DNA from 3 places in the Staphylococcus dromedarii genome. Region 3 is predicted to be linked to each of the others. Evidence: riboswitches for the same ligand, from Rfam matches in the RefSeq annotation. Region 3 holds a riboswitch; each other region holds the start of a gene.

Region 1 (7,243 bases), 470 kb from region 3:
TGCTCAGCGTGTTCCTTTTAAATATGGAAATCAGTATCATGTAGTAGATGTCTGAAGTAAAAAACATTTTTAAAAACTTCTAGTGACCTTGCAGGAGTGGGATGACGAAATCTTTATAGTGACAAAGATTTCTGTCCCACTCCCTTTTTTGATTGGAAGCAAAAAACTGTATAGATAACAAACTATTTTGAAATACTAAAAATAACCTCCTTATAAATATTTATTATCAAATTATTAAAATAGAAAATAATGATATATATTCAATTTAATGCTTAATAAAGGAGTTGAATATTTAGGTTTCTATTTGTCTTCTGCTTATTATTAATAATTGCAGAAATCTTAAAATACTTGTAAAGTATAGTAAATGGGTTTAAAAGGAGAAAAAGTATAACGTTAGAAAATAATATTCGAGAACTTGTTGAGAAGATTGAACAAGAAGGGCTAGCCTATGATTATGTTTTTATTAGCTTAGGGGTCCCTGATACAAAAGCCCAAGTCAATCTTTTTAAAAATCGTCGTTATCTTGATCGAGATATTTATAAGTTCTGTCAAAAATTTAGAGCAAAAGTGGGTAAGTTTCCGCAATGGATCAAAGTGGACATTGTTACAGAAACTAAAGAAGTGTTGTTCGATGACGTTGTAGAAGAACTGGTTAAAACGCGTCGAAACTACGTAGATTTTGGTATTGCATTAGATAAAAATTGGCATTTAACGTTCTTGCCAGAAGAAATCAATGCCAATGCATTTGTTCGTCCTGCAAAAGGAACTTCAAATATGTATTTCTCGGAAGAAAATGTTAATAATTATTTGAAGAAATATACGGGACATCATAGAAAGTTCAGAATGGCAGACTATAAAGGCCAAATGATTACAAAATTTTATGCGCGGGGATTTATTTTCGATGGAGAGGGTGTTTATGCACTTCACAACAAAGGTTATCAAAAGAATTTACGTCAAATAGATGATTTGAATGAAGAGATGGATCGTTTAATTGTGCATAGCACGAAATTTTTAAATAGCATGTTGGAACCTAATGGCCGATATATTTATGGCTATTTCCCACATTTTGATAATAAGATTAACTTCTATAATATGTTGCGTCATTTGTCATCAACGTATTCATTGATAGAGGGATTGTCTTATTTAGGAGAAGATTTCTCACCTGCTGAACGTGCGATTGAATATGTCATTGATCACTATATGATGACAGATGAGACAGGTGCTCAATTTGTCTTTGATGATACGGAACAAATCAATGAGATTAAGTTGGGACAAAATGCTGCGTTTATTTTTGCAATATGTGAATATCTAAAACACGGTGGCAAAAATACGCACTATTTAAAACACGCACAAGGTGTTGCGGAAGGTATATTAAAGATGATTGATGCATCAACAGGGGAAACGGTACATATTTTGAATTATCCAGATCTCTCGGTTAAAGAAAAGTATCGTATCGTTTACTATGATGGAGAAGCAGCACTTGGGTTATTGCGCCTATATCAACAGGATCATGATGAACGTTGGCTCAAAACTGTTCAAATATTGTTTGAGCATTTCATCAAAAATGACTATTGGAAATATCATGACCATTGGCTTGGCTATTGTACGAATGAATTGGTTCAAATTGTACCGGAAGAGAAATATTTTAGATTTGGTATCCAAAACGTCAGCTCACATTTGGATTATATGAAACAACGAGAGACGACATTCCCAACATTTTTAGAGATGTTAATGGCAACCTATCATCTTGTAGAAAAGGCGAAAACATCAGGGTATCAATATTTAGTTGATGAATTATTGGATGAAACAAAATTCATAGACAAGATTCACACACGTGCCGATTATGAGCGTACGGGCTTTTTCTATCCTGAAATTGCAATGTATTTTAAAAAGCCGAGTCGCATTGTGAATAGCTTTTTCATCAAACACCATGGTTATCGCGTAAGAATTGATGATATTCAACATTATTTGTCAGGATATATTCAATACCAACATGTGTTTAAGAAAGAAGGATAGGGAGATCATTGATATGCAAGATGAAGTGAAAAAAACAGATGTTGTCTCTAATGAACATGAAGATATTAATAAAGAGATTGAAGCGGAGTTATTAGCCTATTTGGAAAATGGTGAAGAGGAACAGAAGGAAGAAAAGAAAAAATATAAATCTGCGTTGTTTATTACAATGTTGATCATGCTTATTTTGTACTTAGTGAGACTCAGCAATAAAATATTTTTTATTTATGCAGGATTATTTTTACTGAGATGAAGGACCGTGTATTGAGGTTTGGGAATAAATAGCAATGAATCTATAAATGAGTCTTTTCTGATGTATTTTGATTTATACTAAAATGCAAAAATGAAGATTTTTAATATGATATGCACCCCTAAAAGTGATGTTTACAATCTCGATTTTAGGGGTGCGTTATTTTAATATTTAAAGGTTTAAATGTCCACGGAATGTTTGACTCGTGTACCTTTCACGATAAAGACCGCGACGTTGTAGTTCGGGTACTACAAGTTCAATAAAATCTTCAAGACTATGAGGAAGTGTAGGTGGCATCAAATTAAAACCATCTGCCACACCTTCATCAAACCATTGTGCCATTGTATCCACAATATCTTCAGGTGTTCCAATAAGTGTAAGATGGCCACCTCCTGCATTTAGATAGCCGAGTAATTCACGCACTGTTGGATCTTTGTCTCTGATAATTGTCAGGATGGTTTCGTATCGCCCAATAGGTCCCGTGAAATCTTCAATCGGTGGTAACTCAGGCACTTTATCATCAATATCCCATGCAAAACAATCTTGTTGGACGAAGGAGCTAAGCTGTTCCAAAGCTGTCTCAATAGGTAATGCGTGGTCTAAAGCGTGTTTTTTGGCCATTGCTTCTTCGCGTGTTTTCGCAACATATGTCACAAGACCTGGAAAGATTTTGATATGACGTTTTTCACCATTTTTAGCAAGTTGTTTGTCAAGTCGTTGGCGAAATTGTCGTGCTTGTTGAATATTCCAAGATACAGAATAAATGGCTTCTGCATATTTTGTAGCTAATGCAATGCCTTGAGGTGAAGCACCTGCCTGCATGGCGACTGGTTTCCCTTGTGGACTAGCAGGTGTCGTTGAAGGTCCCTTCACGTTAAAGTGCGTGCCGTGATGATGAAATGGTTGAATCATATCTGAATGAATAACTTGATTGTCGTCGCGTGAGTGGATGAAAGCTTTAGTATGCCAAGATGTGAAGAGTTGATTCATCACTTTGGCAAATTCATCTGCTTTAGCATAACGTGATTCATGATTAGGTAAAGCAGATATACTGTGATTTTGAGCTTCTAAATCAGTCATAGATGTCACAAGATTCCAACCAACACGACCACCTGTGACATGATCTAAACTCAGAAGTTGTCGAGCAGCTGTGAATGGGTTAGAAAAAGTACTTGAGATTGTTGAGACTAAGCCGATGTGTGCTGTCACTTGTGATATTGCGGTCAAATTGACAATAGGATCAAACCAAAAGGCTGGCAGTGCTGTATCTGTTTTGGCAGGGAAAGATTGGTTATCGGCAAAGAAGACAGCATCAAGTAAACCGCGTTCAGCAAGTTGTGCTAATGATTGATAGTAGCGTTTATCGCCGAGTCGTTTGATTGATGAATCTGGCATACGCCAAGCAGCTTGATGATGACCACATCCATAAATTAAGACACCTATATTCATTTGTTTGACTTTTGTTGTCATGAGTAAAAGAGGTCTCCTTTCGCTAATGATTGTGTATCTGTATTAATTCATTGTAAGTCCACCATCAACAGTAATATTTTGGCCGGTAATACCACGTGCTTGTTCGGAAGCAAGAAATGCAACCATATTTGCCACATCTTGAGGTGTTGTTACTTTGCGTAAAGGCGTTGTTTGAGTAATTAAGTCAAACACTTCTGGTGTTGTCACTGCGCTTGCATCCGTTGTCTTCAACAATCCACCAGACACTACATTGGCATTGATGCCGTACTGACCAAGTTCTGCTGAAATATTACGTGTAAAGCCAATCAACGCAGCTTTTGCGGTTGTATATTCATGATAAGGGACTACGGGATTTTGGTATAAATTTGTACCGATGCTAATAATCGTGCCGTTTTGACGTTCAATCATTTGCGGAATGACACTTTGTGTTGTGTTAAAAGCCCCTTTCAATGTGCCATCAATCTGCCCTTGATAGTCTGACCAATCTAACTCCCGAAATGGTTTTTGTGTTGTTGGATCAAATTTAAAATTAACTAATGCATTATTGATGACTACATCAATTTGCCCGAAGTACTCTGTGCCTTTAGCAACAAGTTCATCTACTTGTTTACGCTCTGTAATATCAGCTTGAATAACGAGTGCGCGGTTATCACCAATATCCTTTGCAACTTGCTCTGCTGCAGACTGATTTTTATGATAGTTAATAATGACATTGTATCCTTGTGCGCCAAGGGTACGTGCTATGGTTGCGCCAAGACCTCGACTTGCTCCAGTGATTAATGCAGTTTTTGCCATAAAAAACACTCCTTTTAGGGTTAAAATGTATAAAAAAATACGCAACTCTAGTAAGGAAAGTTGCGCTTCACATTTTATGAAAGGTAGTGATTATTTTGAGGGTAGAATTTGGTGACTGAAAAAGAAGCATGGCGATTATAAGATGAATTAAAATATACGTTAACGTACATACTCTTTATAAATGGAGTATGGTTACCCCAATGCCATCTCTTCTATATACCTATCTTAAATTAGCTAACACTTTCCTACGCTAGTATGACCTAGTTCAGGTACAAAGGGTTTGAGGTCGCCCTCATCTCAGTTCGTGAACACCCCTAGTGCGATTCTTTTATATACTTCAATGTATCGAACCTGATGTATATCGTCAAGTGAAGACAGGCTAGGGTACAGTTGTCTTATGGTCAAATCGAGGCTGAGTACCCCTGCAAAGATGATGAGATGTGTGACAAAGATTTCTGTCCCACGCCCACATCATAAAGAAGTTAAAATTGTTCAAAACACAAAGTTCACATAACGTTCTTAAAGAAATGACAAATCAGTTAACGGCTTTGTTTTGAGTTGAAAATACTATATATAGTATCTAACATAATTTATAGACACTATATATAGAAAGAGGAGTGAAATGATGAATCAATTAGAAAAAGATCTTGAAGGATTGATGACGAAAGATCCGACAATTGTGAATGAGAATGCGAACAAAGATAGCCAAACATTTGCGACAATGCGTGACCTGACAGCAGGTGTTTTATCGAAGTCTTATGGGTTAACGCACATATTACCACAACATGTTGCTTTGGCACATCAAGCTGGAGAGATTCACTTTCATGATCTGGACTATCATCCTTTTCAACCGCTTACGAATTGTTGCTTAATTGATGCGAAAGACATGTTGGAAAATGGTTTTCAAATCGGAAATGCGCATGTTACATCACCTAAATCCATTCAAACAGCAGCTGCACAACTTGTTCAAATTATTGCTAACGTCTCTAGTAGTCAATATGGTGGCTGTACGATTGACCGTATTGACGAGGTACTAGGTGTGTATGCTATACATAATGAACGAAAACACCGTGCGACAGCGAAGAAATATGTTCGTGAAGAAGATGTTGAGCGCTATGTAGATGAACAAGTCACACAAGATATTTTTGAAGCGATTGAGAGTCTGGAGTATGAAGTGAACACACTTTATACATCTAATGGGCAAACGCCATTTGTGACATTTGGTTTTGGATTAGGGACGGATGAGATGAGTCGAAAAATTCAACAAGCGATCCTACAAACACGTATTAAAGGATTGGGAAAAGATCGTATTACAGCTATTTTCCCAAAACTTGTTTTTTCTATTAAAAAGGGTGTGAATTTTGCCCCAACAGATCCAAACTATGATGTGAAACAATTGGCGTTAGAATGTTCGATGAAACGGATGTATCCGGATATTTTGAATTATGATAAAACGGTTGAACTTTTAGGGGACTTTAAAGCGCCAATGGGATGTCGATCATTCTTACCCGCTTGGCAAAATGAACAAGGAGAATATGAGAATAGTGGTCGTTGTAACTTAGGGGTTGTCACGTTGAATTTACCACGTATTGCGCTTGAATCGAAGGGTGACAAGGACCGTTTCTGGACCATTTTTAATGAGCGCATGGCGGTGTTACATGATGCGCTTGCATTTCGTATTGAACGTGTGAAACAAGCAGAACCGAATAATGCACCAATATTATATAAGCATGGCGCATTTAAATATCGTTTGGAAGAACAGGATGAGGTATTTACGCTTTTTAAGCATCAACGTGCAACGATTTCTATGGGGTATATTGGACTTTATGAAGTGGCGACTGTTTTCTATGGACCTGATTGGGAGACGAATCCAGAGGCCAAAGCATTTACAATTGATATTTTAAAGGCGATGCGTGACTATCAACATGTTTGGACAGAAAAGCATGACGTTTGGTTTAGTATTTACAGTACACCGAGTGAATCATTGACCGATCGCTTTTGCCGTATTGATCACGAGAAATTTGGGTCAATTCCAGATGTAACGGAAAAAGGTTATTATCAAAATTCTTTCCATTATGATGTGCGTAAAGATGTGACGCCTTTTGAAAAATTGGACTTTGAACAAGACTATCCGCATTATGCGAGTGGCGGTTATATCCATTATTGTGAATATCCGAAGTTGGACCATAATAAAAAGGCGTTGGAAGCGGTATGGGACTATTCATATGATCGTGTGAGCTATTTAGGAACGAATATTCCAATTGATCACTGTTATGACTGTGGCTTTGAAGGTGACTTTGATACGACAGATACGGGTTATCGCTGCCCAAATTGTGGCAATCAGAATCCCGAAACAGTGGATGTTGTGAAGAGAACGTGTGGCTACCTTGGAAACCCGGTACAGCGCCCAACGATTGAAGGACGCCATAAAGAAATTTGTGCACGTGTCAAACATATGAAGGTGCCCAAGTCATGAAGCTGGGATCAGTCATTCAAGGGTCTGGTTATATCGCAAAAATAGAAACGCATAGTTTTGTGGATGGAGAAGGGGTTCGCTGTAGCTTGTATGTATCGGGCTGCCCTTTTCACTGTCCAGGCTGTTATAATGTCGCAGCCCAACATTTTCGCTATGGTGAACCTTTTACGGATGAAATTATATCCGAAGTAATGGAAGCATGTACCCCATCGTATATCTCAGGATTGAGTATACTCGGC
Region 2 (7,243 bases), 320 kb from region 3:
TGTACCAACAACCGCTGGAATTTCTAATGAACGGCTCATAATCGCTGAGTGTGATGTACGACCACCAATATTTGTTACAAATCCTTGCACATATTGTTTGTTCAATTGTGCTGTATCAGAAGGTGTTAAGTCATGTGCGACAATAACAACACTCTCATCAATAATACTTGGATTTGGTAATTCAACACCTAAGATATGTGCAAGTACACGTTTAGATACGTCACGGATATCCGCTGCACGCTCTTTCATATACTCATTATTCATTGATTCAAAGATTGTGATGAAGTTTTGCGTCACTGTTGTTAATGCATGTGGTGCACTTGCTTTATCACCTTTAATCATTGCTTTAATTGGGTTGATTAATTCAGGATCATCTAATACTAATAAATGCGCATCAAAAATAGCAGCCTTATCTGGCCCTAATTGTTCTTCCGCATTATTTCTGATTTTTGTTAATTCAATTTTGGCATTGTTTAATGCATTATTGAATTTTTCAACTTCAGTAGATTGATCTTCTGTTGTCTCTTGACTATAACTTAAATCGGGTTCTACGAGCATATACGCTTTGGCAATAGCAACACCCTCAGAAGCTGCAATTCCCTTATTTAATGATGACATTATTTTGTCAAACCTTCTTTTGATAAGACTTCAGTAATTGCTGCAATTGCTTCTTTTTCGTCGCTACCATCTGCGTAGATTGTAATTTCAGCGTCTTTACCAACACCTAAGCTCATAACACCCATAATTGATTTTAAGTTTACTTTTTTCGCATTGTATTCTAATTGTACATCTGATTCAAATTTTGAAGCAGTTTGTACTAGCATAGTTGCTGGACGTGCGTGAATTCCTGTTTCGTCAATAATTACATATGATTGTTGTTCCATCTTATATCTTACTCCTTCTATTGCTTTAATTTTTAGCATAAGCTATTTAACTTCGCTACATGCCTTAACATTACCAAAATTAGCACGTAAATTCAATTGTGAAACCATTATCATGTCGCATGTTTGCTGTTTTTTTACAAATTATCGAACAAATTATAATAGAGACTTGACAACATTTTCACATTTCTGAATATGCTCTTTACCTACTTTGTTCATGAAGTAATAACTGAGAGATGCTGAAACTACTTGACCTACGACAGGGAACCATCTTGTTTGTTTGGCAGCCGTACGTTTCGCCACATCACGAATCAATACTTTCATCAAGCCATCTGAGACCTTTTTACCAATCAACTGACTACCTTGAATACCTGCTGCCATGACAATACGGTCTTTCATGTCATCACTCATTTTATTTACTTGTTTGTGATCCAAGCCATATAGTTTATTGATATCTTCTATAACATCTTTCATCAACTTCATATCAACACCAAAGTCAAATCCTGGAATCGGCACAATTGTTGCACCTGAAGATAACATCGCTTTCTTTTTAACTATATTTTCTGCTTGAATTCTGCGCTCTGCCACTTCTTCATTTGTTTGTGGTAACACATGTTTATTTTTTATTTTTTCTATATTAAATACTTTATTACCTACAAGTTCTGTCACTTTATTTGTTAATTTCATGATTCATCCACCTTTCGTGTATAAGACCCTATCTTATACCCCTTTTAAAGGTATTTAATCCATCAAAGTAACAAAAACAACTTTTAAATATTTAGATGGCTTATAGTGTGGATGCGTTTTAAAGTCTTTTGGCAAGCCCATGACCTCATCAATCTGATATGAGAGACCTTTATCAGACAATGTTTTTTTGATCATATTCTTAAATGCTTTTAGCGTATACATACTATGATTCGTACTCAATACAAGTGTGCCACGCTCGTTTAGTATAGGTAAGGCACCTTCAATCAGTTTGTCGTAGTCTTTCATCACTGAGAATGTTTTTTTCTTATTTCTAGCAAAACTAGGTGGGTCAATGACAATTGTGTCAAATGATAAGTTGTGGCGTTCGGCATACTTAAAGTAATCAAATGTATCCATCACATATAAAGATTGTGTTTTCGGATCGATCCCATTCAAACCGAAATTCTCTTCAGTCATCGGGCGTGAACGGTTTGCAAGGTCTACACTTGTTGTTTGTTCTGCTTGACCAGCTGCAATGACTGAAAAAGCACCTGTATAACTAAATAAATTAAGAACATGTCTTTCCGTACTATAATAGTCACGTATTTTTTTACGAACTTCTTTTTGATCTAAGAAAATACCTGTCATCGGTCCATCATCTAAATGGACGTTATAAAAAGTGAAGTTTTCTTCAATGACGATAGGAAATTCAGGTGCTTCCCCCATTACAAAGCCACCTTCAATATCTGAATCTTTAAAGCGTGTTTTTTCATAAATTGATGTATAGTCAAAAACAGACGTAGCCGCAGCAATGATATCATCACGAAAAGCATAGATACCACGTGAGTACCACTGAATTAAAAGATGGCCATTATAGTTATCGATTGTTAATCCACCTATGCCATCTCCTTCTCCATTCAATAATCGAAATGTATTTGTGCCATCAATATGATAATAATAGTCACGCTCTTGTTTTGCTGCTTCAAATAAATTTTCAAAAAATGCTTGATCAATATCTTCATTTTCATCGTATGACAAGACCCAACCAAGTCCTTTATGCTGATGACCGACATATCCAGTTGCGATATAAACGCCTTTATCTGTTTTAAGATGGAATACATCACCACTTTTCAACGATCTCTGTTGATAAATATCCTCTTCTTCAATCAGTGGATAGCCGTTGAAATATTTCGTTTCTTTCCCGCTATTTAAAATTGCTGTTTTCATTTTATCAGCCTTTCCTCAATGAATTCTTTTCTATCTTAACACGTGATTAGATCAGAAATCGATTTATGTAAAAGATTCCCCCTATCTTAATACTAAAAATAAAAAAGAGCGAGAGATTTCTCTCCCACTCTCTATCGTTCCTATTCTTTTGTCGCTGGTTGACGCAATTGCAATATGAAAGCAATCGTTGCTGGTATTAGCATCAATACGAGAATTGGTGTGATGAAAATAGATAATAACAATCCATGGAATAGAATCACAACATATTCTGTAATTAACTTAAAGAATAGAATACTAATCATAAACAATTGTAAATAGTAGTGCTTTCCTCTAAGCATAAATGTCACTGATGTCACAATGTATGCAATCGCAATGAGAAGTAGTAACAACAAACTGATCCACTCATAGACATACTGTGTTTGTGACAATTGCCAGTCACCTGATGCAAATAATGAGTTACGATTATTAAATTCAAGTAGTATGAAGAAAAATAAAATCACACCACATGCGATATTAACGTAAGCTCTCTTGAACCATTTTGGTCGTTTACGTAAGAAAGATGGAATATCATCTTCTTCAAGCTTCGTCCAACCAAACCATTTTTCTTTAATGTGATCTCTTTTCGTACGTATCTTTTCAATATTAATACTACGACGCGTACGGTGCGAAATATCATGCGTGAACTCAGATGTACGGTTTTGAATATCTTTAAACTGCACTTTAGACTGATCACTATATTGATATTTTTTGCTGCGTAAATATTGGCTGGCTGCCTCATCCAACTCTTCATGAAAGACAGGTAAAGAACGACGTAAAAACAAGAAGTTCCATATTGCCATTTGACCCAGTAGCCATAACACTAAAAAGAAAGTATTAATACTCAGCACATCAATGGGTGCTACTTCTCGTCCTTCAAGTCGTGAATATAACGCTAATTGTGTAAATACATAACTAATACCATATCCAAAAATCAACCACAAGTAGTGTTGCTTTCGGTGCAATGGATTAAGTTCATCTTTAAAAGTAATATAACCAATATGAATTAAAAATGGGAAAATAAAAATAAATGCTAAAATCCCATAGACTTGTGACATAAAAATTAATGTTAATACGAAGAAAATAATACCGATTAATAGGAAAAAGATCGATATGTCGTAATCAAATCGTGTTGTATTGGTTAAAACTCTTGCAATCACTAACATTAGAATCCCAAATGCCAGTATAATCAAACCACTCACTAATGGGAACTCTCCAATGTATTTACTCATTACACGGATAATCTCATGGAAAAAGGTCATGATAAAATCCCAAACATTATCAATACGAGATACATGATGTTTACCTGAGTTGAGTTGTTCAATAAGCGGTATATTTACGAAAATAATAATACTCAGCAATATTGCAAGCGCACCTATAATATAGGAATAAATCACTTCGGTGTACTTATTAAAAAAGGACATCCTCTCACCTCATAAATTATTATATATGAACAATTGTCTGATGTCTTTATAATTGATTAAATTCAGTCTCTAGTATGACTATAAATTTGTGATAGTCAAAATCATTTTAAATGTGTGTTAGTTAGATTAAACTCATCAACCGAATAATGAGAAAGTTGCTTTAGTCCTCCAATCATCCACATACTAAAAAAACTCCAAAAATCATGTTTAATAACCCATAGAACGGATATAGATAACTAACAATAAAATTAAAGGAGTGTTTTATCATGTCAGAAAAAGATTTAAAAAAAGCAGCTGAACAAGCTAAAGAAAAAGAAGAACAATTAAAAGATAAAGCTAATGAGGCAAAAGATGGTATCGATAAAACAAAAGACGATATCCAAAGCACGTTAGATTAATATTCTTATATCAAGTCAAGAGGCATTCATTCTCTTGACTTTTTGTTGTGAGACATGTACATTGTTTATATCAATTGAATACGCACGCACTAGGGGTGTGAGAACTGAGATGAGGAATATCCTCAAACCCTTTGTACCTGACCTAGGTGATACTAGCGGAGGAAAGTGTACGACGTTTATATTTAATATTTGCGGCAATGAGACGCACATTTATTTGAGTTGCTTACATAATAATAGTTATAGCCTCGTTCATAGATCGACGCATATCCCTACTCTAGGGGTGTGCGTTTTTATTTTTTAGGAGGTCCTTTACAATGAAAAAAGGCTTAACATTATCAGACATACTCGTGACAGTTCTAGTCTCTGTCATTTTCGGTGTGGTTTACAACATTTGGTGGGTAGTTACTAAAACGATTCAGCCATTAGGTTTACAAATTGACCAACTTTTATACGGTATGTGGTTCGCAGCAGCCGTTGTAGCATATCTTATCATTCCTAAAATGGGGATTGCATTACTTGCTGAGTTTGCAGCTGGTGCTGGTGAGACAATTATGATGGGTCGTTTTGATATTCCAACGATTGTCTATGCGCTTTTACAAGGTCTCGCTTGTGAGCTTGTTTTTGCAATCGTTCGCTATCGTTCACGCTCATTTATGATTGCACTTTTAGCAGGTTTATCAGCTGCACTCATTAGTTTACCAATTGACTGGTATTATGGTTATTTAGGTGAGGTTGCACAATGGAATCTTATCCTCTATATTGTCTTCCGTATCATTAGTGGTGTCGTACTTGCAGGTGCCTTTCCATATTATCTAGTCAAAGCACTTGATCAGACAGGTGTCACTAAGTTATTCAGACCAGCATCTAAAGACGACTATGATTCCTTATAAGGAGAGAACATACATTGCTTAAAGCAAAAAATCTACGCCTAAAATATCCAAGTGCAACCACTAAAATATTTGATGGTCTCGATATCGAAATCAAAGATAAAGAAAAAGTACTCTTACTTGGGCCATCTGGCTCTGGTAAAAGTACGCTACTCAATGTATTAAGTGGCATTGTACCTGATCTCATTGATTTACCAATGAAGTATGATGAATTGGAGGTAGCTTACCATGCAGGTGTCATCTTCCAAGATCCAGACTCTCAATTCTGTATGCCACAAGTGAACGAAGAACTCGCGTTCATACTAGAAAATCAACAAGTGCCTCAAGAAGAGATGGATGAACGTATTCATGATGCACTTAAAAAGGTACAGCTTGATGTCAATCCCAAACAATCTATTAATCAATTAAGTGGTGGCATGAAACAAAAACTAGCCATTGCTGGTACGTTATTAATGGAAGCAGACACTTTGTTCTTGGATGAACCAACTGCGATGTTAGATATCGAAGCAACTCAAAATCTGTGGGACTTACTCAAAGACTTATGGGCCGATCAAACGGTATTAATCGTAGAACATAAAGTGGCGCATGTTTGGGATTACGTTGATCGTGTTATTCTCATGGATCATCACGGTCGCATCATTCAACAAGGTACGCCAGACATGATATTAGCAAATTTTGAGGACGTATTAACGGAATATGGTGTATGGCATCCTCATGCATGGGACTCCGCGCCTCCTCCAACACATACTAAAGATACATCATCACAAAGTTTCCATTTTAAATACAAAGATGGTGCTATCCAACGTAGTAAAAAAATGCTCTATCATGTTCCTGAGCTTGAAGTTCATCCAGGTGAATGGTTAACAATCACTGGCAAAAATGGAACGGGCAAAACAACGTTATTCGAATCAATGATGCAATTGATTCCTTATCAAGGGAAAATGCAATGGAATCAACAGACATTAAAAAAAGTACGTGATGCTGCCAGTCATATATATTTGGTTTATCAAAATCCAGAACTCCAATTTATTCAAAACAGTGTTTACGATGAAATCTTTGTGAACTATGAATACATGGATCCGCAACATGCTGAGGAGCAAACGAAGGCAATGCTAGCACTACTTGATCTCGCGCATGTTTCGAAACAACATCCTTTCGAGCTTTCAATGGGACAAAAAAGACGCCTGAGTGTCGCAACTGCATTAAGTACCAATGCAGATGTCATCTTACTCGATGAACCTACATTTGGATTGGATAGTCATAATACGTTTAAATTAATTACACTATTCCAAGAGCGCGTTGCAAAAGGTCAAACGATTATCATGATTACACATGACCCACATATTATTGAACGCTACCCATCACGACATTTTGAAGTGTCAGATGGCATGTTGCATGAATTGGAGGTGCCATCACATGATTGAATCGTGGAAAACGCGTCATACTTTTATGGATAACGTCAATATTGTGACAAAGCTCTTCCTAGCTGTTGCTTTGTTCTTCTTCATTATTTTTGTTCATAACTTTGATGTCATGTTATATTTGGCACTTTTCATGCTTGTCTTTTTACTTTGTGTTGCAGGCACAAAATGGAAAGTCGTCGCTTCATTTGTAATGATGGCTACGTTCTTTGCACTGACTTCATCATTATTTATGATTTTTTATGGTAATGGGACCCACGTGTTATTAGAATTTGGCTTTGT
Region 3 (7,243 bases):
ATATGTGATATTTTCAAATATAGGTAAAAAATCTGAATGAATACAAGTGACATTTTGTCATTTGAATAAATAAACGGCAATTTGGCGACAATCATGTCTTAAGCGTTAATATCATTTTTAAGAATTGTAATATTAAAGTTGAATTAACTCTCTTAAAAGTGATTGCACCAATCGCTGAACGGAGGATTTAACATGATTAAGAAGAAAAAGGATAAGTTCATGGAGCGATTAGAAGATATGATCTTCAACCTAGATCGAGCGGCAGTAGAGTTCGGCAAGATGGACTTTAAAACGCACCTTGATTTAAGAACTTATGCTGAAAACATTAAGACGTATGAATCGCACGGTGATGATTTGATGCATCAAGTTATTACAGACTTGAACCAAACATTCATTACACCAATCGAGCGTGAAGACATTATGTCATTGTGTAACGCTATTGATGACGTACTTGACGCAATGGAAGAAACGTCTGCCATGTTTGAAATGTACTCTATCGAATATTCAGATGAATACATGCTCGAATTTGTGGACAATATTCAAAAGGCTATTGGTGAGATGAAGTTGGCCATTGGATTATTAACTGAAAAGAAATTATCACATATGCGTGTACATTCAATTAATATTAAAGAATATGAAACAAATTGTGACGGTATTTTACGACAATCTATTAAACATATCTTCAATAGTGAAACGGACCCAATTACTTTGATTAAGATCAAAGATATTTATGAGAGCTTAGAAAATATTGCTGACCGTTGTCAGGCAGTCGCAAACAACTTTGAAACAATAATCATGAAAAATAGCTAAGGAGTCCTCACTTATGGAGTATTTGATATTTGTAACGATTGCGATCGTTATATTCTCGTTGGTTTTTGACTTTATCAATGGATTTCATGACACGGCCAATGCAGTAGCAACAGCTGTTTCAACACGTGCATTGTCACCAAGACATGCCATCTTTTTAGCAGCTATTATGAACTTTATTGGTGCATTAACATTTACGGGTGTTGCATCAACAATTACAAAAGAAATCGTTAACCCATTCCATCTTGATAATGGATTAGTCGTTGTACTTGCAGCGATTCTTGCAGCAATTATATGGAATTTGGTGACTTGGTACTACGGTATCCCAAGTTCTTCATCACATGCTTTAATTGGTGCGATTGCAGGTGCAGCAATTGCATCAGCTGGTTCAATCAGCGTGCTACATTTACAAGGATTTACAAAAATTGTACTCGTACTGATTTTGTCACCTTTAATTGCTTTTACTGTAGGTTTTACCATGTATTCAATTGTGAAGATTGTCTTTAAAAATGCTAATCTTGCAAGAACAAATCGTAACTTCCGTATTTTCCAAATCTTTACGGCAGCATTACAATCATTCTCACATGGTACGAATGATGCGCAGAAGTCAATGGGTATCATTACGATGGCATTAATTGTTGCAGGCATGCAAACAAGTGTTGAACCAGCATTATGGGTAAAAATAGCTTGTGCGGCAGCAATGGGATTTGGTACAGCAGTAGGTGGTTGGAAAATTATTAAAACAGTTGGTGGGAATATTATGAAAATCCGTCCAGCTAATGGTGCAGCAGCTGACTTATCATCTGCTCTAACAATTTTCGTAGCATCATCATTACACTTTCCACTTTCTACAACACACGTTGTATCATCATCTATCCTTGGGGTAGGTTCAGCTAACCGTATTAAAGGTGTTCATTGGAATACAGCAAAACGTATGATTGTTACATGGTTCATTACATTACCAATTTCTGCGGTACTTTCGGCAGTCATTTATCTCATTTTGAACCTATTTTTCTAATATAAAAAGGATTGAGGCATATAAAAATGTCTCAATCCTTTTTTGTATATATAGCATGAAAGATTAACTTAATAAAGTGGAAAAGTTTAACATGTTCTCAGAATTGAATCAGTTTATCCAAAAAAGAAATTGGGACGCTATCTATCGGTATCCCAACTTCTTTATATATTAATGAATATAATTATATGAATTTGAAAGTGAACCTGGTACAGTACGGTAACCTACTTGACCGGGTGCTGTATTGTAGTTCATTTCTGATACTAAGACACTGTTATCTGGATTAACGCGTTCAACGTAAGCAACATGACCTACAGCGCCTTCAGTTGTTTGCATAATCGAACCAGCTTGAGGCACGTTGTTTACTGTATAACCATCGGCTGAGGCAGCACCTGCCCAATGATCTGCATTCCACCAATATGTGCTAATAGGTTGTCCAGTTTCAGCACGACGATTGAAAACATGCCATGTGCATTGTCCCCAAGTGTATAAGTTTTGGTGGTTGAATGATGGTGATTGATTCGCAGTGCTTGTTTGTGCGACTGTTGTTCCATTACCGGAGCCTACAGCTGTTGCATTTGAGTATGAAGCAGTTGCAGTGCTTGTATTTGATTGACTTGGAATTTGTAAAGATTGATTTGGATGAATTAAGTAGCCAGACATACCGTTAGCATTCATCAAATCTTGAACTGTTACACCGTATCTTGCTGCAATGATGTCTAAAGATTCACCTGCAACAACTGTGTGACCATTGCTTGACGACTGTGAAGATGTGGCAGGGGATGTTGATGTATTATATTGTGATGTATTTTGGTTTTGAGTAGTGTACTGTCCTGAAGTGGCACTAATTGATAGTGTTTGACCAGGGAAAATCATATTATTTGTAAGCCCGTTAGCTTGTTTAATAGCTTCAACTGTTGTGCCATATTGTGCTGCTACGTCCCATAAAGAATCACCAGCTTGTACGGCGTGTTGTGTAGAAGCTTCTGCATCTTGGTGAGCAAGGACTGCTGCAGCACCAGAAGTAACGGTTAATGCAAGTGCAAATTTTTTCAAAGTGTTTCCTCCTTATGTATTCAAAAGAATCTTATTTTTTCTACAATTATCATCTTATACATAATATCAAACATTATTTTAAATTTGTGAAATGTTACAAACATGTAATGAATTTAAAATGTTTATTAATCCCTCACTCATAAATAAAGTGCTGTGAGATAAAATAGACATATGTTAAAGTAAATGTTACATTCAATCACATTAGTGTAATATAAAGGAGATTTTTATGAACGAAAGTACAAAACAACAATCGTCTTATCATAAACGCTATGGACAAGTTTGGTTATTTTTCATGTATTATTGGTTAATATTTGGTATTTCAGTATATTTTGGCCAATACCTACCAGCAGAATGGCGCCAACCGATGTCTATTGGGCTCGCTATGTTAATTTTAATCACAATGGTTTTGCAGCGTGCACGTTTTAGTGGGCCTATTATTTCACACATTTATACAATTGTAGCAGGATTGCTTTCTTATGCGACATTCATGTATTCATTAGCAAATCTAGGTGGTCAAACCTTTTTAATGATTGTGTCATTGGCTGTTACAGGATTTGTTGTATTTGGTATACTTGGATTTTTTGTCATTCGTGATGCATCGGGTATGGGGAAATATTTATTTGTAACACTTATTGCGCTCATCTGTATGAGTATTGTAGCTTGGATATTCCACGTTCCAATGTTATATACTGTTATTTCAGTAGTAGGATTAGGACTTTTCTTGCTATATACGCTATATGATTTCAACAGATTAAAGCGTGGTGCTTTTGCTCCAAGAGAGATGGGATTTAACCTATTCTTAAACTTATTCCGTATTATTCGTCATGCATTAAACTTGGCCCAAACAATGAGAAGATAATAACATCTTAATTTATATAGATTATCTTTAAATATATTTAAGGTCTACAATTTTAAAATGCTTTTTAGAATATATTGAATTATGATGCACTTTTTAATATCATGACATTAGAAAGATTAAAAATTAAATATCAAATGATCCACTGGAAGTGCCATAAGAGACGATGGCTGAGATTGAAACGTATTTCAAAATTCCTGAACCTGATCCAGTTAGTACTGGCGTAGGAAAGTGGTTTTGCTTACGTATAAATTGTGAAGCTGCTTTTCTACTATTGTGTGGAAGAGTAGCTTTTTTATTTTGCAATACAGGACAAGTGGCATTTGAAAAAGGAGGCGTTACATGATTATTGCAGTGACACCTTATGATGTGTTGACAGCTAAACATATTGAACGTTTAGCAATGATAGAACCTCAAATTGACGGCGTGTTACTAAGGACACCCATGTCCAAAAAAGCTTTAGCAGAATGGATAGCATTATTACGACTTAGAGAATTTCCTAAGTCCAAAATCATCATTCATTCCGACATTAAATTAGCCAAAGATATGGGGATTCGACAATTGCATTTTAAAGAAGGTGACCCAATCGCATATCAACTAAAAGCAGAGAGTCCTGAATATCGTATTAGTATGTCTGTTCATAGTATTTCAGCAATTATTGAAGCAAAGGCGCATCATTTAGACTTTGGCATATATGGTCATGTGTTTCCTTCCGCATCAAAGCAAGGTAAGACGCCACGAACAAATGAAGAAATAGAATTGGCGATATCAGGAAGTTGGCCACTTGTTGCGATAGGTGGCGTAGATATTAAAACTGTAGAAGAAATTCACTCAGATTTTGTAGGGATAGCATGTATTCGTAGTGCATTTGATACATCAGTTCCAGTATTTGAAGAAATGGTGCAGAAGTGGCATCAGAAAAAGGAGGGAATGACATGATTGAAATACAAGTGAATGGTGAACGACAACAATTTGAATCAGACACAACGATCCAAGATGTATTGGATCATTTTGGTATTGAAGCAAAACGCATGGCAGTTGAACATAATGAAACGGTTGTGAAACGTTCAGAATGGGCATCGACTTATGTGCGACCAGATGATCGTTTAGAATTGTTAGAATTTGTAGGAGGCGGATAAAATGTTTAATATTGGAAATTTAAAATTTAACTCAAGATTATTTTTAGGTACGGGAAAATTTGATAATGAGCAGGTTCAAAGTGAAGCAATTGCTGCATCTGGAACAGAGGTATTAACATTTGCAGTACGACGTATGCATTTATATGATCGTGAACTACCAAATCCACTCGCAAATGTTGATTTAGAGCAATTTATTACTTTTCCAAATACAGCAGGGGCGAAAACGGCAGAGGAAGCGGTGCGTATTGCTGAATTAGCAAATGAAGCAGGTGTCTGCGATATGATTAAAGTAGAAGTCATTGGTGATGACGATACCTTATTGCCAGATCCTTTTGAAACGTATAAAGCATGTGAAATTCTATTAGAAAAAGGTTATATTGTTTGTCCATATATTTCAGATGATGTTGTTTTAGCCCAACGTTTAGAAGCGTTAGGTGTGCATGCAATCATGCCGTTAGCGTCTCCAATCGGAACAGGAAGAGGAATTAGTAACCCGCTTAATTTGCGTTATATTATTGAAAAAAGTAAAGTGCCGGTTATCGTTGATGCAGGTATCGGATCAGCAAAGGATTGTGCAGAAGCAATGGAACTTGGTGCAGATGCTATTTTATTAAACTCTGCAGTTTCACGCGCAAAAGATCCTGTGAAGATGGCAGAAGCGATGAAAAAAGGAATTGAAGCAGGACGTTTAAGCTATGAGGCAGGACGTATTCCGATTAAATATAATGCAGTACAATCTAGCCCATCAGAAGGATTAGGCTTCTTATAATGACACGTTATGATAGACAGATAAAATATGCCCATTTTGGTCAAGAAGGACAACGAAAACTTCAAAACCTTCATGTGATTGTCATGGGGGTTGGTGCACTAGGCAGTGGTGTGGCAGAACAATTGGTACGCAGTGGTGTAGGGCGAATAACAATTGTGGATAAAGATATTGTGACGCTGTCTAATTTACACAGACAAAGTTGTTATGTAACAGCAGATGCTGAAGCAATGCTTCCGAAAGTAGTAGCATTAAAGCAACATTTAAATGCGATGAATCATGAAGTGGAAGTTGTAACCTATAATCAAGAAATAACTGCACAAAACATTTTAAGTCTGTTAGAACAAGTCAACCCCGACATGGTATTAGATGGTATGGATACATTTAAGATGCGCTATTTATTGAATGAAGCAACGAGAAAATTGAAGATTCCTTATATATATGGTGCAGTAGTAGGAAGTCAAGTGAGTGTACTACCTGTTCATGATGAAGGACCTTGTTTGCAGTGCATCATGCCAGAAATGCCAGAAACAATGGAGCGTTGTGAAATTAATGGGGTATTACCTCCTGCAGTACACATGGCATGTAGCCTCATTGTTGCAGAAGTTTTTCATTATATTATGCACGGATCATTAACAAGTCATATGACGACGATTGATGTATATACGCATAAGATGCGTACGGTAGATGTGTCAGAATTGAAAGAACCAGATTGCTTAGTATGTGGACAAAAGCAATATCACCATTTAACACAAAAAGACTCCGGGCAAGTACGTGAATTGTGCGGGGGTGTATATCAATTTCGACTTCCACAAGAAATTTTTGATGCGCCTTTGAAGTCACATGTGCGCGTTGGGTTGGAGAACCCATATGTGAAGCGATTAATGGTGGATGTATATGATATGACCTTATATCAAGATGGGCGTTTATTAGTGTATGGTGCGGAAAGTGTTGGAGTAGCTGAAACGATACGTGAATCTTTATTTATAGAGGATGATATTTGACACATGTTGCTTTCAAATAAAAATACCATGTATAATAAAGGGTAGTCTAAAAAGCAATTGAAAGCGAGATGGAAGAATGGGACGTAAATGGAATAACATTAAGGAGAAAAAAGCACAAAAGGACAAAAATACAAGCCGTATCTATGCAAAATTTGGTAAAGAAATTTATGTAGCGGCCAAGTCTGGTGAACCGGATCCAGAATCAAACCAAGCATTAAAGTTTGTGTTAGAGCGTGCCAAAACCTATTCTGTACCGAATCATATTATTGATAGAGCCATTGATAAAGCAAAAGGTGGCGGCGATGAGAACTTTGACGCTTTACGCTATGAGGGCTTTGGTCCAAGTGGTTCAATGTTAATTGTGGATGCTTTAACAAATAATGTAAATCGTACAGCATCTGATGTGCGTGCTGCATTCGGTAAAAACGGCGGTAACATGGGTGTATCAGGATCTGTTGCGTATATGTTTGATCACACAGCAACATTTGCGTTTGAAGGTTATGATGCAGATACTGTGTTAGAACAATTGATGGAACAAGATATTGATGTGCGTGATGTGATTGAAGAAGGTGGTCTTACTATTGTATATGCAGAGCCTGA

The links. A riboswitch is a leader RNA that binds a small molecule or an ion and turns the genes downstream of it on or off. The one in region 3 is predicted to bind thiamine pyrophosphate.
Region 1: another riboswitch for thiamine pyrophosphate. It lies ahead of MUA88_RS10515 (3-oxoacyl-ACP reductase); the one in region 3 lies ahead of MUA88_RS01875 (thiamine phosphate synthase).
Region 2: another riboswitch for thiamine pyrophosphate. It lies ahead of MUA88_RS03460 (ECF transporter S component); the one in region 3 lies ahead of MUA88_RS01875 (thiamine phosphate synthase).

The regions. Positions count from the first base shown of each region.
Region 1 is NZ_CP094718.1:2,113,079-2,120,321, reverse strand. It holds gene MUA88_RS10530 (poly(glycerol-phosphate) alpha-glucosyltransferase) at 388-2,016, shown strand; gene MUA88_RS10525 (hypothetical protein) at 2,030-2,266, shown strand; gene MUA88_RS10520 (LLM class flavin-dependent oxidoreductase) at 2,435-3,733, opposite strand; gene MUA88_RS10515 (3-oxoacyl-ACP reductase) at 3,776-4,528, opposite strand; TPP riboswitch at 4,754-4,854, opposite strand; gene nrdD (anaerobic ribonucleoside-triphosphate reductase) at 5,154-7,004, shown strand; gene nrdG (anaerobic ribonucleoside-triphosphate reductase activating protein) at 7,001-7,243, shown strand, end outside.
Region 2 is NZ_CP094718.1:703,163-710,405, reverse strand. It holds gene ptsP (phosphoenolpyruvate--protein phosphotransferase) at 1-618, opposite strand, end outside; gene MUA88_RS03485 (phosphocarrier protein HPr) at 618-884, opposite strand; gene MUA88_RS03480 (DUF697 domain-containing protein) at 1,038-1,568, opposite strand; gene MUA88_RS03475 (class I SAM-dependent rRNA methyltransferase) at 1,623-2,795, opposite strand; gene auxA (lipoteichoic acid stability factor AuxA) at 2,936-4,255, opposite strand; gene graF (glycopeptide resistance-associated protein GraF) at 4,522-4,653, shown strand; TPP riboswitch at 4,735-4,834, shown strand; gene MUA88_RS03460 (ECF transporter S component) at 4,968-5,543, shown strand; gene MUA88_RS03455 (ABC transporter ATP-binding protein) at 5,558-6,964, shown strand; gene MUA88_RS03450 (energy-coupling factor transporter transmembrane component T family protein) at 6,957-7,243, shown strand, end outside.
Region 3 is NZ_CP094718.1:383,507-390,749, forward strand. It holds gene MUA88_RS01855 (DUF47 domain-containing protein) at 193-810, shown strand; gene MUA88_RS01860 (inorganic phosphate transporter) at 824-1,825, shown strand; gene MUA88_RS01865 (LysM peptidoglycan-binding domain-containing protein) at 1,994-2,878, opposite strand; gene MUA88_RS01870 (Bax inhibitor-1/YccA family protein) at 3,105-3,737, shown strand; TPP riboswitch at 3,872-3,981, shown strand; gene MUA88_RS01875 (thiamine phosphate synthase) at 4,077-4,673, shown strand; gene thiS (sulfur carrier protein ThiS) at 4,673-4,873, shown strand; gene MUA88_RS01885 (thiazole synthase) at 4,875-5,642, shown strand; gene MUA88_RS01890 (HesA/MoeB/ThiF family protein) at 5,642-6,643, shown strand; gene MUA88_RS01895 (YebC/PmpR family DNA-binding transcriptional regulator) at 6,720-7,243, shown strand, end outside.